2 regions of the Aneurinibacillus sp. XH2 genome follow, and region 1 is predicted to be linked to the other one. Evidence: predicted binding sites of a transcription regulator. Region 1 holds the regulator's gene; the other holds the start of a gene.
The links. The regulator NrdR, encoded in region 1, represses ribonucleotide reductase genes. The targets are predictions, from matches to a motif close to AACACNATATATNGTGTT.
Positions count from the first base shown of each region.

Region 2: the regulator NrdR is predicted to act here: its motif matches at 1,810-1,827, upstream of ACH33_RS06215 (adenosylcobalamin-dependent ribonucleoside-diphosphate reductase).

Region 1 is NZ_CP014140.1:2,941,157-2,957,430, reverse strand. It holds gene ytaF (sporulation membrane protein YtaF) at 1-1, shown strand, start outside; gene coaE (dephospho-CoA kinase) at 19-630, shown strand; gene ACH33_RS14660 (lytic transglycosylase domain-containing protein) at 658-1,233, shown strand; gene ACH33_RS14655 (glyceraldehyde-3-phosphate dehydrogenase) at 1,416-2,450, shown strand; gene nrdR (transcriptional regulator NrdR) at 2,595-3,062, shown strand; gene ACH33_RS14645 (replication initiation and membrane attachment family protein) at 3,159-4,655, shown strand; gene dnaI (primosomal protein DnaI) at 4,669-5,598, shown strand; gene mqnC (cyclic dehypoxanthinyl futalosine synthase) at 5,776-6,903, shown strand; gene ACH33_RS14630 (hypothetical protein) at 7,191-7,838, shown strand; gene thrS (threonine--tRNA ligase) at 8,736-10,655, shown strand; gene ACH33_RS14620 (methyl-accepting chemotaxis protein) at 10,818-12,137, opposite strand; ribosomal protein L20 leader region at 12,343-12,477, shown strand; gene infC (translation initiation factor IF-3) at 12,468-13,019, shown strand; gene rpmI (50S ribosomal protein L35) at 13,046-13,246, shown strand; gene rplT (50S ribosomal protein L20) at 13,280-13,639, shown strand; gene ACH33_RS14600 (class I SAM-dependent methyltransferase) at 13,693-14,274, opposite strand; gene ACH33_RS14595 (CoA-binding protein) at 14,431-14,850, shown strand; gene ACH33_RS14590 (winged helix-turn-helix domain-containing protein) at 15,519-15,950, shown strand; gene ACH33_RS14585 (IS630 family transposase) at 15,947-16,274, shown strand, end outside.
Region 2 is NZ_CP014140.1:1,271,098-1,287,371, forward strand. It holds gene ACH33_RS06200 (TraR/DksA C4-type zinc finger protein) at 1-213, shown strand, start outside; gene ACH33_RS06205 (hypothetical protein) at 261-446, opposite strand; gene ACH33_RS06210 (lipoate--protein ligase family protein) at 634-1,452, shown strand; gene ACH33_RS06215 (adenosylcobalamin-dependent ribonucleoside-diphosphate reductase) at 1,958-4,501, shown strand; gene ACH33_RS06220 (universal stress protein) at 5,132-6,292, opposite strand; gene kdpC (potassium-transporting ATPase subunit KdpC) at 6,349-6,918, opposite strand; gene kdpB (potassium-transporting ATPase subunit KdpB) at 6,940-8,976, opposite strand; gene kdpA (potassium-transporting ATPase subunit KdpA) at 9,020-10,687, opposite strand; gene ACH33_RS20535 (potassium-transporting ATPase subunit F) at 10,739-10,816, opposite strand; cyclic di-AMP (ydaO/yuaA leader) riboswitch at 11,318-11,463, opposite strand; cyclic di-AMP (ydaO/yuaA leader) riboswitch at 11,885-12,042, shown strand; gene ACH33_RS06240 (Na-translocating system protein MpsC family protein) at 12,162-12,542, shown strand; gene ACH33_RS06245 (sigma-54 interaction domain-containing protein) at 12,591-13,937, shown strand; gene pdhA (pyruvate dehydrogenase (acetyl-transferring) E1 component subunit alpha) at 14,300-15,355, shown strand; gene ACH33_RS06255 (alpha-ketoacid dehydrogenase subunit beta) at 15,355-16,274, shown strand, end outside.

The sequences.
Region 1 (16,274 bases):
AGAGCGAGTTGAAAGGACATGATTGTTGGATTAACAGGCGGCATCGCTTGCGGTAAAAGCACGATATCCCGGATGCTGGCCGAGCGCGATGCCCGTATTATCGATGCGGATATTATTGCGCGTGAAGTCGTTCGACCAGGTGAAGAGGCCTGGTCTCTTATTGTCGAGCGATTTGGACGAGGGATTCTGCTTGACAGTGAAGAGATTGACCGGGTTAAATTAGGTTCGATCGTGTTTGCCGATGAAAAAGCGCGGCTTGCTTTAAATGACATTGTACATCCGGCGGTACGGCAGCGTATGCGTCAGCTGACGCAGGAAGCGCAGGAAGAGGGCGTGTCACTTATTGTATTAGACATTCCGCTTCTTTATGAATCAAAGCTCGAATATATGGTGGAAAAGGTAATCGTTGTCTATTGCACACCCGAACAGCAGTTGGAACGGCTGATAAAGCGCAATGGATTCAGCGCGGAAGAGGCGCGGCGTCGCATTGCGTCACAGATGCCAGTAGAAGAGAAAAAGCTCCGCGCGGATTATGTAATTGACAATAGCGGCACGTTAAAGGAAACAGAGGAACAGGTGGATGAACTGATGGAACAGCTGCTTTCGTCAGATAAAGGCGCGAAACGATAAAGTACGATTGTAGTGAAGGGGTTGAGGATGAAACGATTGAATCGAAAACATGCATTATTTTTCCTATGTCTTCTGGTGGTTTTTCTGCTGTTGGACGCGCCTGTTATCTGGAAAGCGATGTACCCTGTATATTACAAAGAGGAAATCCGTAAATCGGCGCGGCAGTTTGAGGTAGATCCGTATCTAATTATGGCGATTATTCAAGTGGAATCCAAATTTGATAAGAACCGCGTATCGAAAAAAGGGGCTATTGGCTTAATGCAGGTAATGCCTGCGACCGCGGAGTGGGCAATCCGGCAGACAAAAATGTCGCCTATGGCGGTCGATTATTTGGACGAACCGGATACAAATATTTTTCTTGGAACATGGTATGTTTCATTTTTGTACGAAATGTTTAATCATAACCCGTATGCTGTGATCGCGGCGTACAATGCTGGTCCAGGAAATGTTAAAAAATGGATGGAGCGCGGAGTCTGGGATGGAACACCAGAGCATATTTCACAAATTCCGTTTGGCGAAACACGGCATTATGTACAGCGAGCATTATACTACAAACAACGGTACGAAAAAATTTATGCGGACGAGTTTGGCGTTTTGAAGTAAGACAAGCAGCAAAATGAGTTTCTGTTTTATTCAGAGAAAGCAGGACTGTATTTTGCTGCATTTATTTTGTTTGAATATTTAGAAATTAATAAATTTGGGTTGGCATATTGAAAAAAGTGTCATACTTATTATAATAAATACTTGTAATAGTATGGAACATATCCGGGGAGGAGAACGTATTAATGACGACACGAATTGCCATTAATGGATTTGGACGTATTGGACGGATGGTATTCCGTAAAGCGATGAACGATCCGGAAGTTGAAGTGGTAGCAATCAACGCGAGCTACCCTGTTGAAACGCTTGCTCACATGATTAAGTATGACACAATTCACGGTAACCTTTCCGATAATATAGAAGTAAAAGATGATATGATTATCGTAAACGGTCGGGCTACGAAAATTGTTTCTGACCGCGATCCGGTTAATTTGCCGTGGAAAGAATTGGATGTCGAAGTTGTTATTGAAGCGACAGGCAAGTTCCGAGATAAAGAAGGCGCAGGCAAACATATTACAGCTGGCGCGAAAAAGGTTGTTATCACCGCACCGGGCAAAGACGACGACGTAACAATTGTCATGGGCGTTAACGAAGATATGTACGATTACGAAAAACATCACATCATTTCTAACGCTTCCTGCACAACTAACTGCCTTGCTCCAGTAGCAAAAGTGTTAGACGAAGCGTTTGGCATCGAATATGGAATGATGACAACCGTACACTCCTACACAAATGATCAGAAAAATCTGGACAATCCGCATAAAGATCTGCGGAGAGCACGTGCGTGCGGGCAGGCAATTATCCCGACGACAACAGGCGCTGCTCGGGCGGTTGGACGCGTGTTGCCGCAGCTGCAAGGCAAGCTGAACGGTTTTGCACTCCGCGTTCCGACACCGAACGTATCCGTGGTCGATCTGGTGGTAAATGTGAAGAAAAGCGTAACGGTGGAAGAGGTAAATCGCGTGCTGCGCGAGGCGAGCGAGGATAGCATGAAAGGAATTCTCGGCTATACGGAAGAGCCACTTGTATCTGTAGATTTTAACGGCAATGAGAATTCTTCCATTGTTGACGCGCTCTCTACAATGGTAATGGGTGATAAACAAGTAAAAGTGTTGGCTTGGTATGACAACGAGTGGGGCTATTCCTGCCGTGTGCTTGATCTGACAAAGCATGTGTCCGCCGCTGCTTACGCGAAAAAAAAACAGGAAGTAACTGTGTAATTACGGTTTGAAATGGTATTTCCGGCATAGAAAGACGGGACAATCCATATCGGGTTGTCTCGTTTTCTTATGTTTTTGGACTTGACTACAGCTTTTTTCTGGGACAAACTAGGGAAAAGTACGCAATGGAGTGGGGTTGATGACATGCGTTGTCCTTATTGTGCTCACAACGGAACAAGGGTACTCGATTCGCGCCCGGTAAACGATGGAAAGTCGATTCGACGGCGTCGTGAGTGTGAAGAGTGCACAAGGCGTTTTACTACATTTGAAGTCGTGGAAGAAACACCGTTATTAGTCGTGAAAAAAGATGGCGCCCGTGAAGAATTCAGCCGAGAAAAAATTTTACGTGGAATCATCCGGGCCTGTGAGAAGCGTCCAGTTCCCTTAGAAACACTGGAGTCGATCGTCGATAAAATTGAACGAGACCTGCGCAACAGTGGCAGATCCGAGGTGCAAAGCAAAGACATTGGGGAATTGGTCATGAATGCGCTCTATGATGTTGATGAAGTGGCATATGTGCGATTTGCTTCTGTATATCGTCAGTTTAAAGATATTAATGTATTTGTCCAGGAACTTGAAGAATTAATTCGTAACAGCAGGAAAAAAGAATAGAACACGAGCCGGTCACGCGGTGTAAGATTGCGAAGAATAGCGGCGGTGATGCTATAATAAAAAACGAAAAAATTGATGGCATAGGGAGTGATACGGGTGAGATGGCAGGAGACCGTCCCGAATGATCCCTACCTTATCCGGGTGAGGCGGCCGATTAGCAATGTGGAACTCAGTTATTTGATTCATCTGTACCAACCGCTGGTCGGGGCGCTACCTGTCGCACTGTACCAGACATTGCTTTATAACCTTTCGCTGGCGAATTTTTCGGCTGTGCAGGGGTTGCATTATAGATTAATGGTAACAATGGCAGTTCCATTGAATGTCATTGTAAAGGCGAGACATCAATTAGAAGCGATCGGACTTTTGGAAGTATATCAAATTGAGGCGGACGGACAGCGTATTTTTGAATATATTTTACAGCCACCTCATTCGCCGGATATTTTTTTTAGTGACGACACGTTAAGCATTATGCTTTTGAATCGGGTAGGTAAAGAATTTTATCGCAAGCTGCGGCGCCAATTCTCGATCCCGGAGGAATATCGTTTGCCGGAGAATGTGGAGAGAAAACGGATTACGAAAGCGTTTGACGAAGTGTTTTATCATCTTTCCCTGAGTGAAATTACGGTAGAAAAGGGCACTGAGACGTATAATTTCCTTAAAGACGTGAGGGAAGAAAGTCCGCTGCCCTTGTTTGATCCGATGGCGGCGACGCGGCTAAATTACGCGAACTCTCGCCTTGATTTTGAGTTTTTGGAAGCTTCGCTTCCTAAGATGATTAAAAAAGATGGGCTGTTTACGAAAGAAGTAAAGGCTGAGTTAGAAAGCCTGGCCTTCCTATATGGCATTGATAATGAAACAATGGCTCGCTTTTTGCAAGAGCCTTCTGTCATCGAATATGATACGATTGATACCGCTTCGCTACGCCGTCTGGTAAAAGACTGGTTCCGCAGGGAGAATGGCCGGGCCCCAAAAATCGTGTCACGGGAAGAAATTGTGTTTCACTCAGATACGGTGGAGACAGAACGGAAAGAGCGGGAAGAAAAGGCGCTGACGGAGGCGGAAAGTCATGCGTTGCGCCTATCTTCCCTTTCGCCTTTTCAACTTATAGGACTTTATCAGAGAGGAGCCAAGATTGCTCCAGCCGATCAGAAGATCGTTGAAGAATTGCTTGAGGAGTATCAGCTTCCTCCTGGAGTAGTGAATGTGCTGCTGGAGTACGTTATGATGACATATGACCGGCAGCTGCCAAAAGACATCATTTATAAAATCGCCGGTCACTGGAAGCGGAATAACATTAGAACTGTACAAGAAGCGCAGCGCCAGGCCCGGCAATTTTATTCAGAACGGAAAAGTGCCAAGGCGGCTTCTGCCGATAAAAAAGTGTTTACTCGCGCCTCTTCTGGCGGACGAAGCAAGCGGCGTAAAGACGAGATTCCGCCGCTCATACTGGAGCAGTTGGAGCGGCAAAAAAACCAGGTGACAGAGGGGAAAACTGCAAAATCATCCAAGGTGGAAATGATAGATGAAGAGTATGAAAGAAAGCGAAAACGAATGGAAGAACTGTTGAAAGCGCTGGGAGAAAGCAAGCAGTAAGGGAGAGGAGAATATGCAGCGTGTGAATAAACTATTGTCTTCTTATAAGGTAAACGGGCGCTATTCATTCGAGGAAATTGTCAATGAAGTGACGGTAAAGCCGGAAGTTATAGAGTTGAGAAAAAAGCATCCGGAGATTGAAACGATTCATATTATGCGATCCCTTTCCCGTATCAAGCAGGCTATTGATGAAGCGGGCCATTGCCGCCGTTGCCCCGGGCTTGCCAAATGTCCGAATCTATTGTGGGGCCACAGGGCGGAACTTGGCTGGACCGGGGTTTCCATTGAAGTGCGCCATACTCCTTGTAAGCTTTATATGCTTGACAGGCAACAAAAAGAACGAGAAAAGCTAATTCGTACACACCATATCCCGAAGGAAATTTTGGCTGCTTCTTTTGCTTCAATAGAGGGAGATAAAGAGAGAATTGATGCGATCAATGCCGTTATGAATTTTTGTGTAACGGTCGAGCCCGGAAAGCCAGGGACAAAAGGGCTGTATTTCTACGGTCCGTTTGGCGTCGGCAAGAGCTACATGATGGGTGCGGCTGCCAAAAAGCTGGCTGAGCGCGGCATTGCTTCGCTTATGGTGTATACGCCCGACTTTTTCCGGGAAATTAAAGATGCGCTGAATGATAATACGGTTCAAGAAAAAATCGCGGTGCTGAAAGAAGTGCCCGTACTTATTCTTGATGATATCGGAGCTGAAACGCTTTCGCCTTGGGCACGTGACGAAGTCCTAGGCGCGATTTTGCAATACCGGGTAAGCGAAAATTTGCCTGTGCTTTATACGTCGAATTATACGTATGATGAACTGGAGGAGCACCTTGCTCATTCGCAAAAGGCAGGGGTCGAACAGTTAAAAGCGATGCGAATTATGGAACGGATCCGCTATTATACGGATGCGTACAAGGTGGATGGAATCAATCGCCGTATCCGCAAATAACTGTAAAGAAAGACTAGATGAGACAATGGAAAAAGGACGAGCGGGCAGTTTACATGAGTTTTTTACTTGTAGTGAATGACAAAAAGTGAAGACGAACGAAGTGGCCTGATGGAGCAGTAGGCAAGCAGGGGGCATTGTGTTACCATTAAAGGGTGAATGTAACGTTTGGAGGGATAAATCGTGGCGATTGACCAAATATTGGAACGAGCGCTGGCCGGGGAACGGCTGGAATTGGAAGATGGCCTCCGTTTGTATGAAAGCGATGAAATCGAAAAAATGGGTTACTATGCTAATAAAGTGATGGAGAAGTGGCATCCGGAGCCGATTGCAACATTTGTAATCGGGCGCAACATTAACTATACAAACGTGTGCGACACATACTGCCGTTTTTGTGCCTTTTATCGTCCGCCAGGATCGGACGAAGGGTATGTACTTCCGGATGAAGAAATTTTTAAGAAAATCCAGGAAACGGTTGATGTACAGGGAACGGAAATTTTGATGCAGGGAGGAACCAACCCGAATTTGCCTTTGGAATATTATACAAATTTGTTGCGCAACATTAAGAAGCGTTTTCCAAGCATTCACATGCATTCGCTGTCTGTGGCGGAAATCGTAAAAATATCCGAAGTATCGAAGAAACCGGTAGAGGAAGTGTTGCTTTTGCTTAAAGAAGCAGGACTCGACTCTTTGCCGGGTGCGGGTGCGGAAATTCTTGATGACCGGACGCGGAAAAAAATCAGTCGCCTAAAAGGCTCTTGGAAAGAATGGATCGATGTGATGAAAACCGCTAATCGGGTCGGTCTGTCAACAACAGCCACCATGGTTATCGGATTCGGTGAGTCGATGGAAGAGCGCGTGCTGCATTCGTTGCGTATACGTGAAGCGCAGGATGTAATGAAAGCGGAAGGTGGGCCTGGCTTCCTCGCTTTTATTTCTTGGACGTTCCAGCCGGACAACACCAATCTGAAAGCAGAGCGGCTTCCGGCCGAAGAATACTTAAAGAATGTGGCAATTACGCGCTTGCTGATCGACAATATCCCGAATTTCCAGTCTTCTTGGGTCACCATGGGGCCTGAAGTGGGCAAGTTGTCGCTTTCCTATGGTTGCAACGATTTTGGATCGACGATGATGGAGGAGAACGTAGTATCTGCTGCGGCCTGTACGTATAAGGTAAACACGAACCATATTTTGCAGTTGATTCGGGAAGCCGGCAAAACTCCGGCGCAGCGCAACACAAAATATGAAATCTTGCGCGTCTTCAAGGAAGGCGAAATGGCAGAAACCGATTTTGTGATGCAGAACTAGTAAGTATTTATAAATGAGCAAAAATGAATACAATAAATAGGGCTTTTCAGGACTGATTGTACAGTATAGATGCGTAAACGAAAGAAGCGCACATACATAGCAGTATGAGACATTTTCTTTCCTGCTCTGGTAAGGTTATACCATAGGAAAAGAAAAATGTCTCTCTTGTTTTTTATAAGGAGCATCTTTGGCCTTCACCTCATGTCTCTTCGTTTATAAAAATCAGGGTGTCGTAAGAATACGTGAGTATTCGTAAGAAAAACTTTAATTCATAGAGGGAGAGTAAAATGAATAAAACGGTAAAGGTTTTGGCTTGGGGTTTTGGCATCTGCTTATTATTGGTTGTCAGTTTAGTCATCTCGTTTAAAATTGGAACAAAGGGAAGCGAAAAGGAAATGGCCAAGATTAAGGCACAAGCCGAAAGTTATGTAAAAGAAAGATTTACAAGGCCAATGAAAGTATATGATTCGATGTATGATAACATGGGGAATTTCTCCTATTTTGACTATGCTGCCAAAGTGTATTCAGTTAATGAAAACAATCTATCTTTTCTTGTTTTTTATAATCAGGATACAAAGCAATTAGAGGATAACTATGTGGCTAGTAAATGGGGAAGGGATTTGGAAAAAGACTTGTTTCCTTTTGTAGAAAAAGAATGGGGAAAAGTAGATCACTTATGGGTAATATACGACGAACGGGTAGGATATGATTATGAAATTGACGTAAATAAAATGCCTGCTTATAATACCGTAGCAGCGAAGCCATTGATTATTATTGCCATTCCTCGAAAAAAAGAAGCGAAGGATAATGAACGGTATGATAAAACAATTGCGTTTTTGAAAAATCAATTAAAGCTCCAACATGCAGGTGTCTCTTTTGAATATATAAAGGACGGGGTTATTCTGGAGAAAGAAGGAATTTCCCGTGAATTTTAAGAAAGGACGATAATTTTGAGTGCCGGTCTTTACCTTTTTCTTCTTATTTTCAATTCTTTACTTTCAATCATGGTGTTTCCTGGATTTGTTCGGACATGGAAACAGCTCAAGACGGGTAGGATGAAAGGCAGAGCAATCGTTGTAGCGTTTTCTATTATTTGGTTGTGGATAGTCATTCTTTATCAAACTTTTGTTTATCTTGGATTTATAGATTAAGGGGTGACCGTATCGAAACGGGGGAATGGTACGCTATTTTCACTGTTAAACCGTTATGTGTATGATAGCAAGGATCATGTTGTCGATACGAACTATGGCGAGAAAGACAACAATAGCAAGATGAAATAAAATGGCCGCACAAAAAAAGACCCATTGAACAATCAATGGGTTCAAGGTAGGAGTGGAGAGATTAATTCAATTCCAGGAGGTGTCAACCCATTTAAGGGGGTTGTTTTTATTATAAACGTTTTTGAAAGCGTTATCAATATTATTTTCCAAATTTTTTAATCTTTTTTGAGGTTTTTTGATGGAACATCAGGAAAGAGGAAGTATAAGCTGGCTTGACTTTCACTTTCAGGATTACTATAATCAAAACAACAACATTATACTCAAAAGCAATGACAAGGACACGGTCCCAACCAACCGGTTTTCAGAGAGGAAAGTCGTAGGCTGTGAGCTTTCTAACACGAGGTTGTCGGACTACCCCCTTTAGCTGCCGACCGGAACGCGCATATGTGTCAGTATGGAAGGCCGGAATGACCGATTCCGTTATTTTAAATGAAGGGCATGGTTGGTGCATGTTAGCCTCCGTGCCGAAATAGGGTGGTACCACGAGAACAACACGCTCGTCCCTTGGGGGATCGAACGTGTTTTTTATTTTTATAAGGAGGAATTGTGATTATGTCTGTACTGCAAGTAACGCTGCCGGACGGTTCCAAACGCGAATACGAAGCCGGCGCAACTGTAGAAGATGTCGCTGCTTCCATCAGCCCGAGTCTTCGCAAAAAAGCGATTGCTGGTAAGGTGGATGGTAAGATTGTTGATTTAAAAGCAGTCATTCCACATGATGCTTCTGTGGAGATTTTGACGGAAGACAGCGAAGAGGCGCTTGAAGTGATGCGTCATAGCTGTGCGCATCTTATGGCACAGGCAATTAAACGTATTATTGGCGACGACAAAGTGCGCCTTGGCATTGGTCCGGTCATTCAGGACGGTTTTTACTACGATATCGACACCGATGTAACCATTACACCGGAGATGCTTGAGCAAATCGAAAAAGAAATGCAGAAAATTGTCAAGGAAAACCTGCCGATCGAGCGTCGCGTTGTATCCCGTGAAGAAGCGATCGGCATCTATAAAAAACTCAATGATCACCTGAAACTTGAGATTATTTCCGAACTGCCGGAAGACGCAGAGATCACGATGTATTATCAGGGCGAATTCTTTGATTTGTGCCGTGGGCCGCACGTACCTTCTACCGGAAGAATTAAAGCATTTAAGTTAATGAGCGTAGCTGGTGCATACTGGCGCGGCGACTCCGATCGTCAGATGCTGCAGCGCATTTATGGCACATGCTGGGCGAAGAAATCCGATCTTGATGAATATTTGCACTTCCTTGAGGAAGCCAGAAAGCGCGATCACCGCAAGCTAGGAAAAGAACTTGAATTGTTCATGTTTTCAGAAGAAGCTCCGGGCATGCCCTTCTACTTGCCGAACGGAATGATTATTCGCAATGAATTGGAAAAATATGCTCGTCAGCTGCAAATTGAGCGCGGCTATCAGGAAGTGCGCACGCCTCTCGTTATGAACCAGCGCCTGTGGGAGCAATCCGGTCACTGGGATCATTATCACGAAAATATGTATTTCACGGAAGTGGATAATACAAAATTTGCGTTGAAGCCGATGAATTGTCCGGGGCATATGCTTGTGTTCAAAAACAAAATTCATTCGTATCGCGACCTGCCGCTGAGAATGGCGGAGTTCGGCCAGGTGCACCGCCACGAATATTCCGGCGCGTTGAACGGAATGATTCGTGTCCGCACATTTACGCAGGACGACTCGCACATTTTCGTACGTCCGGATCAGATCGAATCCGAGATTAAGCATGTGATTGAATTGGTCGATAAGATTTACGGCGTATTCGGCTTCCCGTACAGCGTCGAACTGTCTACCCGTCCGGAAGATTCCATGGGTAGTGACGAACTGTGGGAGCTTGCGGAGCGTTCGCTGCAAAACGTGCTGGAAGAGTTAAAAATTCCATACCGCATTAATGAAGGGGACGGGGCGTTCTACGGTCCGAAAATTGACTTTCACATTCAGGATGCGATTAAGCGGAGCCATCAATGCGCGACGATTCAGCTCGATTTCCAGATGCCGGAGAAATTTGATCTCGCTTATGTGGGAGAAGATAACGCAAAGCATCGTCCGGTTGTTATCCACCGCGCGATTTACGGTTCGATCGACCGTTTTATCGGTATTCTAACCGAGCATTTCGCAGGCGCGTTTCCGACATGGCTGGCTCCGGTACAGGCGAAGTTGATTACAATCGCTGAGCCGCATATGGAATACGCGGAAAAAGTGAGAGAAAAAATGGCGGAAAAGGGGATCCGCGTTGAAGTGGATAGCCGTAACGAGAAAATTGGTTACAAAATCCGTGAAGCGCAGATGAACAAAATTCCGTTCATGCTTGTTATCGGCGATAAGGAGAAAGAGGACGGTACGTTGTCCGTGCGCCGTCGCGGTGAAGGCGATCTCGGAGCGAAGAAAGTGGATGAAGTGATCAAACTTATTCTTGACGAAATCGAGACAAAGAAATATTAAGGTTAGCAGGAAAAAAGAATTAACGCCAGTCATTCATGATGCAAAAAGACCCTGTTTTTAGTAAAAACAGGGTCTTTTTGCATATTTTTTACGCTGAAATCACGGAACGCCATTCTTTTCATTTGTATGACGTAATCATGTCACTATCTCAAATGTGATTTTTTATAATGTAAAATTGTTTATTTCTTTCTTTAATTCATCTGATATTTTATGAAGCGAATTTGTCGATGCAACGATTTTTTCCGAGAACGTAAGCTGTTCCTTGGATGAATCAGCAACACTGCGAGTATTTTGCGCAGTGTTTTCGGAAATGTAAGCAAGTTGCTCAAAGGAGGCAGTTAATTGTTCGGTGCTTGCTGATATTTCTTCCGTTGCTGCGGAAATGTCTTGTATTTGCCCGGTGACATTTTGAATAGATTGCAGAATCTCTTGAAATGCGACACCGGCTTTATTAACAACCGCGGTGCCTTGCTGAGCTTCCTGGGTTCCCTTTTGTATTTTTTCAACAACCTGCATCGTCGTTTTTTGTATCGTTTCAATTAAATGATAAATTTGTTCGGAAGACTCTTTGGATTGTTCGGCTAATTTTCGCACTTCATCCGCCACAACTGCGAATCCTTTTCCGTGTTCGCCTGCACGAGCGGCTTCGATTGCCGCATTGAGGGCCAGTAGGTTTGTTTGATTTGCAATATTGCCAATCACCTCAACTATTTTTCCGATTTCCTTTGAATGCTGGTTTAATGTCTCAATAATCGAGGCGGATTCCTGGGCGGATGAGTTAATTGAGCTTATTTGTGCAACGGTTTCGTCTATGATTTCATTTCCCTGTTTCGCTTTCATTAGAACCTGCATAGTCGATTCTGAAACGTTTGCAGCCGATTCGGCAATGCGTTGTATGCCGATAGCGATTTCATTCATCGCTTTCTTGTTTTCTTCCATTCCCTGCATTTGTGTTTCTGCACTTTCGGAAATTTTTTGCACATTGCTCGTTATTTTGTTTAATGTTTCGGAAGAATGTTCAGATGAAGCAAGAAGTTCCTGAGCAGAAGCAGTTACGTGGCTTGTTGTTTCATTTACTTTTTTGATAAGAGTACGCAGATTAGACATCATGTAATTAAAAGAATTGGATAGTTGACCGATTTCATCTTTCGATTCGTACTCTATCTTTGCATTTAAGTCTCCCTGGGCTGCTTGTTCAATAGCCATAACAACCTTTTTTAGTGGGTTGATCACTAACCATTGCGTAAATAAGGCAATGATGATTGTTGTCGAAAAGAAGCTAATAAAAGTATTAACATATAATTCAATACGTTCATTTATAAACTGATCAATAAGAGAGTTTAGATAGGCGGAGGCAAAAAAGCTGACGAGCAGACTTATGATAACAGCAACGATCATTTTGTTCCGTAGACTTCGTTGCACAGACGCGATGTCAGTAAACATGAATTCATTTTTTGTTGAGGAATTTTTTCTATATGACATGTTATTCTCCTCCTTAATTGCTTGTTTTTAATATAAATTTTATAATAAATAGAACTTTATTCATAGTTCTATATTACATGTTAGAAAACAGAAAGTTTCTTTTCAGGAAAATTATCCTTTCTGAAAAAATTACAAAAATAAGGGGACAGCCTTGACGGAGTAACCGGCATCCGCTATACTACTAGAAGTGTAAAGAATATAACGGAATCCAAAGCAGAAGCACCCGCTTCTCACCTGCATGATGCACATGGTGTTGTCGACAGGTATGCTTAATCCATAATATCGGGTTATATTTATGGAATAGAATGCGGGCGCAGTGTGTCCGCATTTTTGCTTTGGTCCAAAATCTTTTGGAGGTGGCAGGCTATTAGCAAAGAGCATTTAGTCAATGAGGAAATCCGCGCTCGTGAGGTTCGTTTGATTGACACGGATGGTCAACAGATCGGGATCGTTTCTTTGCGAGAAGCACTTCGTCTGGCTCAGGAAAAAGATCTTGACTTGGTGAACATGGCGCCGAATGCGAAGCCGCCGGTATGCCGTATCATGGACTACGGTAAGTTCAGATACGAACAGCAGAAAAAAGAAAAGGAAGCTCGTAAAAATCAAAAAGTGGTTGACGTGAAAGAGGTTCGTCTGTCACCGACTATTGAAGAGCATGATTTTCAGACAAAGCTGCGCAATACCGTAAAGTTTCTGGAGAATGGAAACAAAGTGAAGCTCACGATTCGTTTCCGCGGGCGTGCGATTACTCACGCTGAGCTCGGACAGCAAGTCATGGAAAAGCTTGCGAAAGAAGTAGAACACATCTCTACAGTAGAGCGCAAGCCTAAGATTGAAGGGCGCAGTATGATCATGATTCTGGCGCCAAAAAGCGACAAGTAATTTTTCTTGATTGGAGGATTTGTACGATGCCAAAAATGAAGACCCACAGCGGTGCTGCCAAGCGTTTTAAAAAGACTGGAAGCGGCAAATTGAAGCGTTCCCATGCGTTCACAAGCCATATTTTGGAGAAGAAATCTCCGAAGCGTAAGCGTAATCTACGCAAAGGTGCGCTCGTTTCTAAAGGCGATCAAAAACGTATCGCTTCTCTGTTAACGTACGTGAAGTAATTTTGATTTGAAAAATGTAGGAGGAGAACATCAATGCCAAGAGTAAAAGGTGGAAATGTGGCGCGCAAACGCCGCAAAAAAGTATTGAAGCTTGCAAAAGGTTATTTTGGTTCCAAACACCGTTTATTTAAATCCGCAAACGCGCAAGTCATGAAGTCTTTGCTGTACGCTTATCGTGATCGCCGTCAACGTAAGCGTGACTTCCGTAAACTGTGGATTACTCGTATTAATGCGGCAGCTCGTATGAATGGTTTGTCCTATAGCCGTTTTATGCATGGTCTGAAAGAGGCGGGACTGGAAGTCAATCGCAAAATGCTGGCTGACCTGGCTGTAAACGACAAAGAAGCGTTTGCTCAACTGGCAAACACGGCAAAAGAAAAGCTGAACGCGTAATTGAATACGTAGATGAAAAGCGGGGTAGAATAATGTTCTACTCCGCTTTTGCTTTATACCTGCTGTTCTTGCCTGGTGGATAGGTTGTCCCGTTTTCGGCAGCAGTAAACAAAAGCCGGCGGGATATTGAGTGGTACAAAATCGATGTCTACCTGTTCAAAACGCTTATGAAGCTGGCGTTTCATTTGTTGCGAATATTGGAAAGCGATGAATAAGCCGCCAGGTTTGAGCGCTTTTTCTACGCCGTCCATAATGGCATCGCGCAACTCTTGCGGAAAATTGGCGAACGGTAGCCCCGATAAAATATAGTCGAAATTTTGAATCTTGAGTTTGCACATTACGTTATAAATATCGGAAGCGTTATTGTAGTAGGATAAGTCAGGATACATGTTTTGAAGCCGGTTCCTCATGTTATCATCTTTTTCAAATACGACCAGTTTGCAGTCATTGCGTTTATTTTTACGCAAATATTCCGTAAAAATTCCGGTTCCCGCGCCCAGTTCAGCGATCGCTTTCGCATTTGCAAAATCAATCGGTTTTATCATCGCGCGAGCCAAAAAGCGGGAGCTTGGTGTTACACTACCTATGCTTCTTGGAGAACTTAAAAATTTATAGAGGAAAAGCAGTTTTCCCATGTGTTCCTCCTTGTGTGGGTATTGTCATTATTATAACAGTAACATACTTCTAGACCAAACAAATCCGTCGACAGGCGGAAAACACATTGAAAAAGGGTTTGGACAGGCGGATAGCGAAAAAGTAAAAGGAAAGAAGAAGTGAAGGAGGATATAGATATGGCTTTTATGAACCCATCGAACGAAGAACGGCGCAAGATTCTTGAAGAAGCGAAAACCATTGCTGTCGTTGGCTTGTCTAACAAACCGGAGCGGACGAGCTACATGGTGTCTCAGGCGATGCAAAACAATGGGTATAAGATTATTCCGGTCAATCCGACCATTGAAGAATCGCTTGGAGAGAAAGCGGTTAGCTCGCTGACAGAAATCAAGGAGCCGGTAGATATCGTCAACGTGTTTCGTCGCAGCGAAGAGGTAGGCCCAGTGGTAGATGACGCTATTAAAATCAAGCCGAAAGTAATCTGGATGCAGCAGGGTGTTTATAACGAGGAAGCCGCGAAAAAAGCGCAGGAAGCAGGGATTACCGTTGTTATGGATCAGTGCATTAAAGTGGATCATGCCTTGCTTGTAAGAAAATAAGCAAAAGCAAGGAAAACGTGCGGTCAATCCCGCGTCTCAAAAATCGTGAGATTTTAACTTTTCAGCCAAGAAGTCTCCCACTTCTAAACGTGAAGGTGCTTTCGTCACCAGTGAAAGTGGGGGATGAATTGGCTTCGGACAAGGACAGGCTAAAGCCTGTTCAATTGTCCGACATTTTGATAAAATCAACCTATGATGTTCTTTGATAACTGGATATATAGGGTTGCATGGAGAAATAAAAATGCGAAAACCAAGCTGACCCTTCCATGCGTAAAATATCCAAGGTAAGAAAGAACCCCGAATCGTCCATCTAGGGCAGGAACTGTCCGAAGTAACGCTCAAGGAGACGAAAGAGTACTTTCGTCGAGGAGTTGAGAAGCTCCCACTTCAAGCGTTAGCTAAGTGGCGAGTAGTTCACTAGCTCCCTAGGATCGTTGCTTTTTTCAAAAATCTCATGTTCATCAGACACTATATAAATCTAACTTGAATCTTCAACTTTTGTGTAATTGACGGAAATTTTGTCCATACTGCTCCTAAGAACCTACGATGGTAAAGGAGCGGAATCAAGAATGAAGCGAGTAAAAATTACGAACACTCATGGCTGGACAGCCAAAACATGACGAAAACAAGAACGGAAAGTCAAAGATCCTGCCTTACGAGCGCGTGTCATGGCGGTTCGTCTTGTCATGGAAGGCTATCTTGGAAAAGAGGTCGCCGCCATGCTCAATCTTCATCGTCAATCTGTCTCTACCTACGTTGCGATCTTTAACCAGGGTGGTGTAGACGCTTTACTCGAGCGGAAAAAATCGCCTGGAAAAGAACCGTATCTGACAGAAGAACAACAGGCGGAATGGAAACGAATCATTTTAGAAAGCACACCTGCCGAACAAGGACTGGAAATGTATGCTTCATGGGATACGCGCATCCTGCAAACGTTTTTGAAAGAAAAATTCGGCGTTTCCATGACTCGTGTTGGCATTCTAAAAATGCTCCGTCGGTTGCGTCTCCGTTATACACGTCCTACCTATACACTGGCGAAAGCCGATGCAAAAAGACAGGAAGCTTTTGTCACACAAATGAACATGATAAAAAAAACTTGATCACAGAGGATACGGTTCTGCTTTATGAAGACGAAAGCCACATTCGTTCCTATCAAGTACTGCGCTCTACATGGGCAGAAGTAGGCAAGCAGAAACAAATTCCTACTTATGGACATCACGTAAGTGTAACATTATTCGGTGTGGTCAACGTGCTGGACGGAGATGTTCTTTGTATGCAGTCAGATACGTGTAATGCCGAAGCTTTTCTTTCTTTTTTACAAAAAACATTGGAACGTTATCCAGAGAATTATATCGTAATGGTACTTGACAATGCACGTATTCATCACGCCAAACTCATTCAGCCATTTTTGGAAGAAAATAAAG
Region 2 (16,274 bases), 1.7 Mb from region 1:
TATGTGGAATCGGAAGAATCGGTCGGCTATGTGGAAGAGATTGAAGGCTTTTTGCTTGCGGATATGGAGGGCAACTATATCGGGGTTAATACAGAGGATCCGCTACATGAAAAATACGAAGATATGCTGGATGACGCCCGCGTCGTATCTGTATTAGGCAATCCAGATTTGCTGGAAGACTATACAGAAGATGAAGGATATGTAAAAGAATAAAAAGGAGACCAGCAGGCCTCCTTTTTTGTTGCACTAACGATCGTCGCTTATCTTTTGTAGCGAAATTCTTCATACTCATCAATGTAGTAGTCGTCATGACGTAACTCATCGTCATCATAATACGTATCATCGGCGTATACGACTTCGGCCGCCTCCCGGCATTTGGAGCAATAGCTCCGGTTTCGTTCCCAGAGTACCAGCTCTTCGCCGCAATAAATACACAAATCCCTCATCGCGCAATTCCCCCTTTGTGATACTCTCGGAATTTTTTCATGTACATATCTTACCTCAACTTTTATTTTTTCAAACGGGAAATTATTCAATCGGCTTCCGGTGTTTTCCAAACAATAGAACAAAGCGAGAGAATTTGTGGAATATGCTACAATAAGTAAGGAGGAACATCGGAAAGGGGCAAAAGAAATGGAACAGTGGCGTTTTATTGATACGGGGGTACATTCACCTGCGATGAATATGGCGATTGATGAAGCGGTGCTTATTGTACATAGCGAAGGCAAAACGAAGCCGTCGCTCCGGTTTTACACCTGGAATCCGGCAACCGTATCGATTGGTTATTTTCAAAAAGCAGAAAAGGAAATTGATTTGGATAAAGTGCGCGAATATGGTCTAGGCTTTGTACGCCGGGCGACGGGCGGTCGCACCGTGCTGCACGATCAGGAGCTGACATACAGTGTCGTAGTGTCTGAATCCCACCCGGCCATGCCGTCCAGCGTAACCGACGCGTACCGTGTGATCAGCGTAGGATTGCTGGAAGGGTTTCGGTTGCTAGGGCTTCAGGCAGATATGGTTCATCCGGACGATGCAAAGTTTGCCATCCCATCTTCAGCTGCGTGCTTTGACTCCCCTTCTTCTTATGAATTGGTCGTGGAAGGGAGGAAAGTGGCTGGAAGCGCGCAAACAAGGCAAAAGGGGGTTATTTTGCAGCACGGCTCAATTTTGCTGGATATAGATATCGATATGTTATTCGATATTATACGTCATCCGAATGAGCGTGTACGAGACCGTCTTAAAAAAAATTTTGCCGACAAGGCGGTGGCGATTAATCAGGTGCGTAAGACTCCGGTGACGCTTGCTGAGGCGCGGAAAGCGTTTCGGGAAGGGTTTGCCAAGGGGTTTGGTGTAGAATTGGTGGACGATACGTTAACGGCTGAGGAAGCGGAGCTTGCTGAACAACTGGCGCGCGAGAAATACGGGTGTGACGAATGGAATTTCAAACGCTAGAAAAAAGCGGCCTGTAACGGCCGCTTGGAGGGGCTGTCTCAAAAGTCATGAGCCAGCCCCTTTAGTATGAAACAATACCTACATATAAATATTCATTTTTGCCAATAAATCTAAATATAGCGTTTCGAGTAATAGAAAACTTCCTCACTTCCCCTTTTGAGAAAGCCTCAGTTTATATTATAGCGAAACGTCATACCGCTCCCTGCTGTTTTTTCGCCTTTTTGCATGCACTGGAAAAATGCTTTGTATGCTTTGTAACCCTCCCTGTTTCTTGTAAAACAATGGAGGAAATAGAAATTTATAAAAGATTTTACATAAAAAAATTTGTCGAACGCTTTTTACCAAAAAGATAGGAAATTAACTATATATTGTGGTAAAATCTAAACATAAACTCAATATATTGACGTAATAGTAAAGGTTGGTTTAGACTAAGAGGGCACTAGTCAAATGTATCAGACATGAGAAGTTTGGTCAATTTATATTTCACATAATGGGAGGATAAAAAATGGAGGCAACAACCGAAACAGCGGGAAAAACGAAGCTTGAAGGGTTAAGTGAAAAAATTTTCCTCGACCGCTACGCGTTAAAAGATCCGAATCCAGACAATGTACAGGTCGGCGACACTGTACTTGTTTTGACGAAAGATGATCCGAAGTTCCCGAAAAAAGAAGTCGGGGTTGTAGAAAAGCGTGAAGGCGATACCATTCATGTTAGACTGCGTAACGGGGAGATGGTGGTGACAGAAGCGGACAAAGCGCTGCGGACGTTGGAATGTACGCCAGAAGAGATGTGGGAGCGCTTGGCGAAGACGATCGCGTCCGTGGAAACAACACCGGAGAAGAGAAAAGAATGGACAAAGAAATTCCGCGCGCTTCTTGATGACTGGAAGCTTGTTCCGGGTGGCCGGATCGCGGCGGGCGCTGGCGCGAATGATGAGCTAACGCTGTATAACTGCTACGTGATTCCGTCTCCGCACGACAGCAGGGGCGGTATTATGGAGACGCTCACTCAGATGACGGAAATTATGTCCCGCGGGGGCGGCGTCGGCATTAACCTGTCTTCGCTTCGTCCGCGTCGCGCCCAGGTAAAAGGCGTAAACGGTTCTTCGAGCGGTTCCGTGTCCTGGGGTGGTCTGTTTAGCTATACGACCGGGTTAATTGAACAGGGAGGTTCGCGCCGTGGGGCTTTAATGCTTATGATGAATGACTGGCACCCGGATGTGCTTGAGTTCATTACAGTCAAGCAGAACATGGGCCTGATTACAAACGCTAACCTGTCGGTTTGCATCAGTAACGGTTTTATGAAAGCTGTTAAAGAAGATTTGGAATGGGAGCTGAAATTCCCGGATACGACCGATCCGGAATACGATGAAATTTGGGATGGAAACCTGCAAAAGTGGGAAGAACTCGGAAAACCGGTACGCGTGTACAAAAAAGTCCGCGCCCGCGACATGTGGCACACCATTATTGAGTCGGCATGGAAATCAGCCGAACCGGGCGTTGTATTTATGGAATACTATAACCAGATGTCTAACAGCTGGTACTTTAACCCCATTATTTGTACAAATCCGTGTGGAGAACAAGGACTTCCTGCATGGGGTGTATGTAACTTATCTGCGATTAATCTTTCAAAATTCACGAAAGACGGCGATGTAGACTGGGAAAATCTCAGAACAACAGTGCGTCATTCTGTACGTTTCCTTGACAATGTCGTTGATGCAACGCCGTATCATTTCCCAGAAAATGAAGCGAACCAGAAAAAAGAGCGACGTATCGGTCTTGGCACGATGGGGCTGGCAGAAATGCTCATCCACTTAAAAATTCGCTACGGCAGCCCGGAATCGCTCGAATTCTTGGACAAGCTGTATAACTTTATCGCGCGCGAAGCGTACCTTGCTTCTACAGAAATCGCGGCGGAAAAGGGAAGTTTTCCGGCATTCGACGCGGAGCTGTTCCTTAAGAGCGGCTTCATGAAGCAATTTGATGAAGAAGTACGCAATGCGGTACGGGAGCGTGGCATGCGCAACGTGACAGTTTTAACACAGGCTCCGACCGGCAGTACAGGAACGATGGTAGGAACTTCGACAGGCATTGAGCCTTTCTATGCCTTCGAATATTACCGTCAAAGCCGCCTTGGTTTCGACAAACAGTATGTACCGATCGCGAAAAAATGGATGGAAGAAAACAATTCCGATACGCTACCGGATTACTTTGTCAGCGCGATGGATCTATCTGCCGAAGACCATGTACGGGTGCAGGCCGCTATCCAGAAATGGGTGGACAGCTCCATCAGCAAAACAGCAAATGCGCCGGCCAACTTTACGATTGAAGATACAAAAGCATTGTATGAGCTCGCTTTCGATCTCGGATGCAAAGGCGTCACTATCTACCGTGACGGCAGCCGTGACGTGCAAGTTCTAACAACGAAAGATGAAAACAAAGAAGGAAAGAAAGAAACGGCTCGGGAATCAAAAGCAGAAAAAGCCGCTCCGGCTCAAGACGTAGATGAAGTACCGCCGACGAAAGATTACCGCCGCCGCCCGCTTAAGCTAAAAGGCGCGACATACAAAATGAAGACTCCGCTCGGTAAAGCCTACATAACGGTAAATGAAGTGGACGGAGCGCCGTTTGAAGTAATCGTAAATGTAGGCAAAGCGGGAAGCGACGTATTTGCGATGTCCGAAGCGCTTGGCCGCGTGTCTACGCTCTTCTTGCGTTTCGGTGAACTGCCGGACGGTAACAAAGCGCGTCTGCTGATTAAGCACCTTAAAGGGATCGGGGGTTCCGGTGCGGTTGGCTTTGGTGCAAACCGCGTAGATTCGATTCCGGACGCGGTGGCGAAAGCGATTGAGTTCTATCTTGACGGAGAAAATAGTGATGAATCAGTTGCATCCACAAATGATGTACCGATGAATGCACCGGAGCGCGATGAAGACGGCGATGTCTATCGCGAAGGACTTGATCTTTGCCCTGAGTGCGGCGCCGCGGCGCTTGTGGCGGAAGAAGGCTGCAAACATTGCGAAGCATGCGGCTATTCCCGTTGCTCGTAAGTAAAGCAACAAGAAAACCGGCATCTTGGATAATTCCATGATGCCGGTTTTTAATTGAGCGTTTTGCAAAATAGTAATTTCACCCAAGGTGAAAAAACAAGAACCTATACTGCATTTGATTATACTTTATTTTTTAAAGTAACTATTGCGTAAAACTCGACGAAAAGACAATGGTATGCTCTCAATCCGATACTTCCCATGATTCGACTATTCGGTGAGCTGTTCTTGGATCATATCCTTTTCCTAATAAATAGCTAATAGCTGCTACTTCTCTTAAGGCATGAGCATGCGATGTGAATTTCGCTTCCTGTAAGCCATATCTTACAAAGGGTTCAATCATGCTTAATGTCTCGTTTTTTAAAGCACTTATAGAATGGTAAGGCTGTGAATAGTATGGTTACATTTGATAAGGGGATTGAGGATACATACTATCTAACTCCTTTTTTATTTTGTGTAACAGTCACGATTCAGATTATGCTGTAGGCAAATATAAGTTGAGCCCAAATTTTCACATTTCCCAAATAGGAAGGTGAAGTGGATTTTCAAATAAAAATACTATTTTTTGCAAACTTTCCCCGGATAACAAAAATAACTTGGGCATTGGTATAATGATTCGTTCATCACTAAATTTTATTCCCGATGATCAACCCCATCGGCTACGATTAAAATATCGACATGTTTTGTACCTTTCATAATTTTAATAACGATGGAGCCTTTTATAATTTCTTCCCAGCGAGAGCGGGCTGACTGACCAAGAACAACCTGTGTAATACCCTTTTCCTCTACAAATTCAATAATAAGCTGCTCCGGTTTTCGACCACCCGGTGCGCGAATATGGAATTCGGCATCAAGATCTTTTGCAAGTTTTTCAAGCAATCGATGTTGCTTTCTTGTTGCTTCATCCATTTTATGAACGGGAACAAGCGGAATATTTAAAATGTATAACTGACATTTTAAGCGACTCGCAATACGCCATCCTCGTCGAATGAGACGTTCTGCATTTGGCCTATAGTTAACACAGACGAGAATTTTTTCATTAGCCCCTTTCATTCCATTAATGCCTTTTTCAAGTTTATATGATTCGAGACGTTCGTCGACGTCATCTGCTACTTCGCGTAACGCGATTTCTCGCAATGCGTTCAAGTTGCCAATACGAAAGAAATTTTTCAGTGACTGTTCTATTTTCTCTGGTTGATAAATGAGACCAGCTTTTAAGCGTTCGCGTAATGTTTCCGGTGGGGTATCAATTAATTGGATTTCATTGGCCTCGTTCAACATCCAGTCCGGAATACGTTCCCGTACCTTTATCCCCGTTAACTGCTCTACAGTATCATTTAAACTCTCCAAGTGCTGAATATTAACCGCAGTCATCACATTTATGCCGGCTTTCACCAATTCCATGACATCTTCATAGCGTTTTTGATTTTTTGAACCTGGTACATTTGTATGCGCAAGCTCATCGACAATCACATACTGCGGTTTCCTTTCTAAAATTCCTTCTAAATCGAACTCTTTTAACTGTTTGTTTTTATAATCCACTTTCTTCAGTGGGAAAATAGGAAGGTTCTCGATTTGTGCTGCAGTTGCAGCTCGGCCATGTGTTTCAATAACACCAATAATAATATCGACGCCCTTTTTTAGTAATTCGTTTCCTTCGCGTAGCATCATATAGGTTTTGCCAACACCAGGGGCTGCCCCGATAAAGATTTTTAAATAGCCTCTGGATTCTTTTTCAATCCGTTTCAGAAGTTCTTCTGGCGTTTCCCTTCTTTTTTTAGCCGATGTTTTCATGGTATAAAAACCTCCAAAAGCCGCTTCTAGATTAGTAGAGGCGGCTTTGTTGTAAGTTATTTGCTTTGTGCAAGTAAATCTCGATTTAACTCGAATACATTGACGCGGGGTTCTCCAAATATACCAAGCTGCCGCCCTTTCGTATGCTTGTCGATCAAGGAAAGCAGCAGCTGTTCGCTTAACCCGGTTGCTTTGGCGATGCGTGGTACTTGTGCTTTCGCAGCTTCCGGTGATAGGTCAGGATCAAAACCTGAACCAGACGTTGTTACAAGATCAGCAGGGATTTTATTCTGCAGAGAAGGATTTTCTTTTTTTATTGCATCTACCGTTTCCTTCATGCTTTTTATATAATCTGGAGAAGCTACGGCTGCATTCGTTGCAGCGGAAGCGGTCGGATCGTATTCAGCGGCAGAAGCGCGTGGATGAAACAGCTTAGGTGATGTAAAAGCTTGCGCTAACAATACAGAGCCTTTAACTTTTCCATTATCTTCAACTAAACTCCCCTGCGCTTGGAAGGGAAAAAGAATCTGTGCAACTTCTGTTGTAAGTAAGGGATACAGGAGGCCGCAGACAATCATGAAGAGAATGGAAGCTCGTATGGCAGTATATAACGATTTCATCATCATTCCTCCTTGTCTTTGTTTAAATTACATGAGTCCGGCGATCATCATATCAATGACTTTAATACCGATAAAGGGCGCGACCATACCGCCAAGACCATAGACCAATAAGTTTCGACGCAGCAATCGGTTAGCATCCATCGCTTTATACTTCGCACCTTTCATCGCCACCGGAATCAGCAGGGGAATAATAATAGCGTTGAAGATGAGCGCCGACAGGATTGCGGATTGCGGCGAGGTGAGTCGCATAATGTTGAGTGCCTGCAACTGCGGCAGAGCCACGATGAACAATGCTGGAATAATCGCGAAATATTTAGCGATATCGTTGGCAATGGAAAATGTTGTGAGCGAGCCGCGTGTAATCAGCAGTTGTTTTCCGATTGCGATCACGGAAAGAAGCTTTGTCGGATCGGAATCCAGGTCAATCATATTCGCCGCTTCTTTCGCAGCCATCGTACCTGAATTCATGGCAAGACCAACATCAGCCTGGGCGAGAGCAGGAGCATCGTTTGTGCCATCTCCGGTCATGGCAACCAGCTTGCCCTGTGCCTGTTCACGCTTGATCGCCTCGATTTTATCTTCCGGCTTGGCTTCAGCGATGAATTCATCTACCCCGGCTTCCTGGGCAATCGTCGCAGCTGTGAGCGGGTTATCACCCGTACACATAACGGTTTTAATCCCCATCGCCCGCAGTTCAGCAAACCGTTCCTTTAAGCCTGGTTTTACCGTATCTTTTAAATAGATAAGACCGTAGATGCGATTGTTAATGGACACGGCAAGCGGTGTTCCGCCCGCCTTGGCGATTTGGTTTGCTTTTTCTTCTAAATCATTCGGAATCGAGCCGTTGGCTGTTATAACAAACGCTTTAATCGCATCCACCGCCCCTTTGCGAATCTTTGTGCCGTTGCTTACGTTTAAGCCAGACATCCGGCTTTCTGCGGTAAATTCAATAATCTCTGCATCTGCATATTCATTTTCTGGCCACGTAACACCAAGCTTATTTGCTAACTCTACAACAGAACGTCCTTCCGGGGTTTCGTCTTTAACGGAGGATTGTAGAGCTGCCAGCGTTATATCTTTTTGCGATACACCGTCTACAGGGATAAACTCGGCTGCCATACGGTTACCAAAGGTAATCGTTCCTGTTTTATCAAGAATCATCGTATCAATATCGCCGGCTGCCTCGACCGCTTTGCCTGACATCGCCAGCACGTTAAACTGGGTAACACGGTTCATTCCGGCGATTCCAATTGCGGAAAGCAGTCCGCCAATTGTTGTTGGAATCAGGCAAACTAGAAGTGCAATTAATGTTGCGGTATCCAGCTTAATGTGCAGGTAGTTAGCCAGCGGTACAATCGTTATGATAACGAATAAGAAAATGAGCGTTAGTACGGTCAGGAGGGTAGTCAAAGCGATTTCGTTCGGTGTTTTTTGACGTGTTGCCCCTTCAACAAGAGAAATCATGCGGTCAAGGAATGACTCCCCCGGGTCAGTCGTTACTTTTACAATGATATAATCGGAGACTACGCGCGTCCCTCCGGTAACCGAAGAAAAGTCACCGCCTGCTTCTTTAATTACTGGGGCAGATTCTCCTGTAATGGCTGATTCATCAACGGAAGCGAGGCCTTCGATAATTTCACCGTCAGATGGAATAAGCTCCCCTGCGTCAACGCGGACAATATCACCCTTACGCAGCTGGGTGGATGATACCTCTTTAATCGAACCGTCTTTTTGCAAGAGTTTAGCTATTGTATCAGATTTTGTTTTTCGCAACGTATTAGCCTGAGCCTTGCCGCGTCCTTCTGCAAGTGCCTCAGCAAAGTTGGCGAACAGGACGGTAAACAAAAGAGTCAGAAAGATCGTAACATTGTATCCACGGCTTACGGTGCTCGGACCGAATGCATCTGGCACCACACATAAAACAAAAGTAATGAATGTCCCGATTTCAACAATAAACATGACGGGATTTTTGATCATCATGACAGGATTTAATTTTTTAAAAGAGTCGATAACGGCTTGAGTGATCATTTCTTTGCTGAGCGTCTTTTTCTGCTTGATAGCCATACAACATCCTCCTCATTTATAGTCAAACGGACAAAAGGTTCCTTTACATCCCCAGATGTTCGGCGATAGGGCCGAGCGCCAGAGCAGGGAAGAAAGTTAGCGCGCCAATAATCAGAATCATCATTAGCAGAATGACGGTAAACAGCGGCGTATCAGTACGGAAAGTTCCGACAGAGGCAGCGACTCTCGACTTGGTTGCCAGCGAGCCAGCGATAGCAAGCATAGCGATAATGGAGATGTAGCGGCCGAACAGCATGACAAGTCCGATTGATATATTATAAAAATTTGTGTTTGCTGTAAGACCGGCAAAAGCAGACCCATTGTTCGCTGCGCCGGATGTAAAAGCGTATAGCACTTCAGAAATACCGTGCGAACCCGGATTTAGGATAGATGCCATGGATTCTGGACGCAGGAAGGCAAGTGCAGTTGGCACCAGGATAAGAATCGGATGGATCAGAAGAGCAATGGAGGCCAGCTTCATCTCCTTTGCTTCAATTTTTCTTCCAAGAAATTCCGGCGTCCTACCAACCATTAAGCCGCAGATAAATACACTTAAAATGACATAGAGCAGGCCATTTAATAAACCGACACCTTTACCGCCGAATACGTTGTTGAGCATCATTTCTGCGAGCGGAACAAAACCACCTAACGGAGTCAATGAATCATGCATATTGTTAACCGAGCCGGTGGTAGCAGCTGTCGTTACCGCTGTAAATAATGCAGATTCAAAAAAGCCAAAGCGAACTTCTTTTCCTTCCATGTTGCCGTGAATGCCCATTGCATGTAACGCTGGCGTTCCTTTATATTCCTGAAAGAGTACAGTGCCGAGCATAATGAGGAAAATAACGCTCATCGCTGCAAAGACACTCCAGCCCTGACGTTTGTTTTTAATCATCACGCCAAATGCATAAATAAGCGAAGTGGGCAGAAGCAGCATAAATAAAATGTGCAGAAGGTTTGTCAGCGGTGTCGGGTTCTCAAACGGGTGCGCTGCGTTTGTTCCGAAATAACCACCGCCGTTTGTACCTAAGTGTTTGATTGATTCCAGAGAAGCTACCGGCCCTCTGGTAATCACCTGATTTGCCCCTTCCAGCGTTGTCGCGGTCACTGCACCATGTAACGTCTGCGGTACGCCTTGAAAGACAAGAAAGAGCGCGGCGATGAAAGAAAGCGGTAGGAGTACACGGGTTATTAGACGGACAAGGTCAACATAGAAGTTACCCAGTTCATTTTTATTGCCAGATATACCGCGAATAAAAGCGATAGCTACTGCAAATCCTGTTGCGCTAGATGTGAACATCGGAAATGTGATGGCCAGCATTTGGGAGAGATAGGACAGTCCGCTTTCTCCGCTGTAGGCCTGCCAGTTGGTATTCGTAATAAAAGATGCTGCTGTATTAAAAGCCAGTGCGCTTGGCATATTATCAATACCATCCGGATTGAACGGCAGATATTTTTGGAGACGTAGTACAGCGTATATGAGTATCATCATAACGAAGTTAGAGAATAGCACAGCGGTCACATACTGTTTCGAGTCCATGGATTGTTCTTCATGCACACCCATTATCCGATAAAATAAACGTTCAACCGGCCCAAATACACGATCCAGTCTGGTTTTTTCATAGCTAAATACGTTAACCAGATAGCTTCCTACCGGTTTGATTAATAGTAATGCAATCAATAGAGTGACAGCTACTTGTATAATTCCTATACTCATTTTCGTTCCTCCTCGTCATCGACATTGGTAGCATTAGAGGTAGCATTAGAATTTTTCGGGTCTCATAAGGACGAAAATTAAATAAACAATAGCAAGGAATGCAATCATGCTAAGTGCAACCATCGATCAATCACCTCCTTATGCTCGATCGCAAAACCAGGCAAATCCCCAAAAAATCAGGAATGATACTACAAATAGAGCGATAGTGATGACATCATGAAACATTCCTCCATCCTCCTTTTTTGGATATCGCGTAGTTTTTTCTAAAAAAAAATAGACCGATGCATACCTCTTCTCCGTTTGAAACGCATGATGAAAGAAAACCGGGTGTAATAGACGCCAGTACACTAGAACTTTTTCATTCCATTAGAGGCAACGGATAAAAAAGTTCCCATGTAAGTCCGGTTTATCATGCGATTCACTGCTGGAGAAAAAGCACGATCGGTCTACCTAATGCCTGCCCATCCCTTCTGGTTGGACTTGCATTCTGTCTCCCTGTTCTTTTTCTTGAAACAGTGTTATTTGATTTTTTCAAAAATAAAAAGACCTGCAAAATATAAGAGCGGCTCATTTTACTGGCGGTAAAGCACAATAAAAAAAGACTGCTCAAATAGGCGGTCTCAAGACCTCCTTCGCTTTAGCCGACGAAGTTAGCTGACGGGTAGGATGGCGAAAGAGCGATTCTCATCCCTCCTTACAAAAGTAAGGATTAACCCCAAATACGTGGGTCCTCCGCTTCCGGATGCTCCGGAATTAGGCCGAATTTGCAATTGTTTTATGTGAATCATTATAAGAGGACTGAAACAAAAAACAAAACCCAAAATTTAAACAAAAAATAGCTAAATTACGTTTTGTTAAAATAATAAAATGATAAAATCATTTATATTCTTACTATATCTCCTTATTTTTTACGATTTCTTCGTATTATCTGTTTTTTTTATGTTGAAGCAGGGCCATGCAAGAAAAATATTTTTATTTTATGCAGTGGAGCAAACAAAAGAAAAAGAGTAAAAAAAAGAGAATATAGAAGAAAAGTAAAAGTTTTTTTGAAAAAAATTTAGATTTTCTTCGCTTTATAAATGCTAATCCTTCTTTACAAAAAGTGAACAGCACACATAATATAAATCCATCCCATTGATGTATTTTGAAATGATGGCAATCGAAGTGCTGATAAAAAGTAAATATTCACATCCAACCTGATCGCTGAGTCCCAAATAGGGAACGGGGGAACCAACCGCGGTATTCAAAATTATAAGCCGCACGGGGTGAATCTTGAATAGCAAATTCAAGTAGGGCGACTCTCACGCCCGAATCCGTCAGCTAACCTCGTAAGCGTGTCGAGAGGAGGAACGTTGTCTTGCTATCGTGACAGCTTTGTTTGTAGTGCGAAAAACCGGAAGAAGACATCCTCTTCTTTCGGTTTTTTTTATGAAGAAAAACAGGTAGAAAAAAAAGGGGGGACGTTGTTATGGGACAATCATCAAAAAACAGGATGGAAGCAACGATCAGTGAAGCGTATATCAAATTTTTACGGGAGATTCTCGGCAGAGGACCAAGAGAAACGAAGACATATATTATTAAAGATATGGTGATTATACGTTTAAAAGAGGTACTGACCCAGGAAGAAAAGACGCTGGTGAAAATTGAGCGAGGGAAGCCGCTGGTTAAGGAGATGCGGCGTATTTTGCGTGAGTCACACAGCGTGGAAACGGAGGAGATGATTTCACGTATTACCGGTTGTCAGGTGATTTCAAGCCACAGTGATATAAGTACTAAACTTGGGGAGCAGGTGGAATTGTTTATTTTAGATTGTGATTTAGAGAAAATTCTAAAAGTAGATGTAAAATAAAAATTTTGAGACATTTTGCACCGAGAATAAAACAGGAAGGTGATCGCTTTGAACGTAAAAAATTTTATTGATGAGGGCGGCGCTATTATGAACCTCTTCCATGAAGGGGTCGTTATCGTTGATCAGCGGGGAACAGTTTTATATGTAAATGAAGCATGCTCGCGAATCACAGGAATCCCAAAACAGGAGCTCATTGGGAAATATGTAAAAGATGTCGTTTCTGATACAAATATTTTAAAAGTCTTACAGTCTGGTTACCCGGCGCTGGATATTCCAGCGCGTGCAGGAGACAGCGTCGTTATTTCAAATATTGTGCCTATCTATGACGAAACGCAACAGCTTCTGGGAGCTGTATCGATCTTCCGCGATCTAACCGAAATATTGCGGCTGAATCACAGATTGTCAGAAGCGGAAAATACGATAAAAGATCTCCAGCAAAAGTTATCGCTTGCCGATTTAGCTGACGGGAATGATATGCTGATCGGAAATAGTCCTGCCATGAAAAAAATTGTGGAAATTTCTTTAAAAGCAGCGCGGGTTGACTCCACGATCATGATTGAAGGGGAAAGCGGAACCGGAAAAGAAATGCTGGCCCGTTTTATTCATAACCATAGCGAGAGAGCGAAACAGCCATTCGTTGCTGTAAATTGTGCTTCCATTCCGGAAACTTTGTTGGAAAGTGAATTATTTGGCTATGAAGAGGGCGCTTTTTCCGGTGCAAGGCGGGGAGGAAAACAGGGAATGTTTGAACTCGCGGATGGGGGGACATTGTTTCTGGATGAATTGGAGGATTTAACTCCATCTGTTCAGGCCAAGCTTCTTCGGGTGCTTCAATTTAAGGAATTAATTAGAGTAGGCGGAACGAAAACGAAAAAAGTAGATGTACGTATTATAGGAGCCAGCAATCAAAGCCTGGAAAAACTGGTCAAGGAAAAGAAATTTCGTGAGGATCTTTATTATCGTCTGAATGTCGTACGGGTAGAAATTCCTGCTTTGCGCGAAAGGAAAGAGGATATTCCGTTGTTTGTTCATCATATTTTAAAGAAGATGAGACATAAGTTGAACAAAACGGTTAAAAAGGTACATCCAGATGTTATCCGGCATTTGCTTGCTTACCCGTTTCCCGGGAATGTCCGCGAGCTGGAAAATATTCTGGAACTCGCCATTATTATGGATGACAATCAAGTCCTCGATTTGGCTGATTTGCCAGAGCATATTGCTTCCGCGTCATCCGATTCTTCCCCAACCATTCAACTCCCTACTTTGAGAGAAATGGAAATGTCTTTAATAAAAGAGGCAGTAAGCAAATGCAAAAACAAAGCGGAAGCTGCCCAAATGTTAGGAATATCACGGGCTACTTTATACAGAAAAATGGAAGCATATGGTATCTCATGATAAATTTATGTATCATTTTTAAACAAAAATAAGAGATGCTCACTTTGTTTTCTCATTTTGATACATAAAGAAAAACAAAATGTATCATTATTTTACATTTAATCTGATATGAAATCTGAAAATATTGAAAACATAACCTCTTCTTCTTGGTATACTTCTTGCTAATTAAAGAAAGTATCATGACTTCTTCTCTACTCTTGAACGATAATAGGATGTCAATGTATCCAATGGAATGTATACAGTTGTCATCACATTTTATGAAGGGAGAGGTAAAAATGTCGGTAAGCATAAATGGATTACCGGAGCAGGCTGACAAATTGAAAGCGAATACACCGGTACCGGGCGAGGAAAATACGGCGGAGATGTACCAGGTTTTAACTCCTGAAGGGGAGCTTCGCGAAAGTATCGAAGGAAAAATTGATGAAGCGCTTATGCTTAGGATGTATAAGAATATGCTGCGTGTTAGAATGTTTGACCGGAAGTCCATCATCTTACAAAGACAAGGTAGGATGGGAACCTATGCGCCTTTTGAAGGTCAGGAAGCATCTCAGGTAGGAAGTGCGATGGCTTTATCGCCTCACGATTGGTTGTTTCCGACATATCGCGATCACGCGGCAGCGATTACCCATGGCCAGATGATGTTTCGCGTCTTCTTATATTGGATGGGGCATATGGAAGGTTCCATAAGTCCGGAAGGGAAAAAGATTATGCCTCCATGTGTTCCGATCGCTACACAAACGGTACACGCTGTTGGCACGGCTTGGGCCAGCAAGCTGAAAGGCGAACAGAGTGTAAGCATCGCTTATTTGGGGGATGGTGCGACTTCAGAGGGGGACTTCCACGAATCGCTTAACTTTGCCGGCGTATACAAGGTTCCCGTTATTTTCTTCTGTCAAAACAACGGGTATGCGATCAGTGTTCCCTTTGAAAAACAGTCGGCTTCGAAAACGATTGCCCAACGCGCGGATGCCTATGATATGAAAGGCGTGCGCATAGACGGCAACGATATTTTCGCGGTTTGGCTTACTGTAAAGAAAGCGGTTGAAAGGGGAATAAAAGGCGAAGGCCCGACATTAATTGAAGCGATTACCTTCCGCTACGGAGCGCATACTACGGCGGATGATCCAAAGAAATATCGCGCCCAGGAACTTCTTTCCCGGGAATGGCGGGAGAAGCGCGATCCGCTCAAACGTCTTCAATTATTTTTGCAGAAAAAAGGTTTATGGAACGAGATCATGGAAGAGCAATGGCTGAAGGAAATCAATATTCAGATAGATGAGGAGTTAGCAAAGGCGGAGAGCTATCCGAAATCAAAGCCAGGCGATATGTTTACCCATGTTTACGCTGAGATGCCTTGGCATATTCGGGAGCAGCAACAAGAATTGCAAAACATCCTGGATAAGGAAGGGAAGAAATGATGAGCCGAAAACTTACAATTATTCAAGCCATAACGGAAGCGTTGGATCAGAAGCTTGCAGAAGATGAGCGCGTGATGCTTCTTGGCGAGGACATCGGGATCAATGGAGGGGTCTTTCGGGCGACGGAAGGATTAATCGAAAAATACGGCTCCGAGCGCGTTGTTGATACGCCGTTGGCTGAAGCGGGCATTATCGGCTCAGCCATCGGGCTTGCCCTTAACGGTATGATTCCGGTGGCGGAAATACAATTTTTGGCCTTTATTTATCCTGGATTCGAGCAGATTGTTTCCCATGCTGCCCGGATGAGATACCGGACCCGCGGTCAATTCGCTGTGCCTATGGTCATTCGTACGCCTTACGGGGCAGGTATTCGCGGGCCTGAACTGCATTCCGAAAGCGTAGAAACATTTTTTGTGCATACTCCGGGACTTAAAGTTGTTGTTCCTAGCAATCCGTACGATGCGAAAGGGTTGTTGATTTCGGCTATTGAAGACCCGGATCCGGTGATTTTCCTCGAACCTACTAAACTGTATCGTGCCTTTAAAGAAGAGGTGCCGGAAGAAATGTATCGCGTGCCGCTCGGCAAGGCAAGGGTGGTACAGGAGGGCAACGATTTGTCGATTTTTGCTTGGGGAACCATGTTGCGTGAAGCCTTACAGGCTGCGAAACGAATGGAACAGGAAAAAGGTTGGAAGTGTGAAGTCATTGATTTGCGTACCCTTTATCCTTTGGATCGCGATACGATTGTGCAATCGGTACAGAAGACTGGTCGCGCGCTCGTCGTCCATGAAGCGCATAAAACGGCAGGGTTGGGCGCGGAGATTATCTCCATTATTAATGATGAAGCCCTCATTTATTTGAAGGCGCCCGTAAAGCGGGTAACCGGCTTCGATGTACCTGTTCCTCAATTCTGCATTGA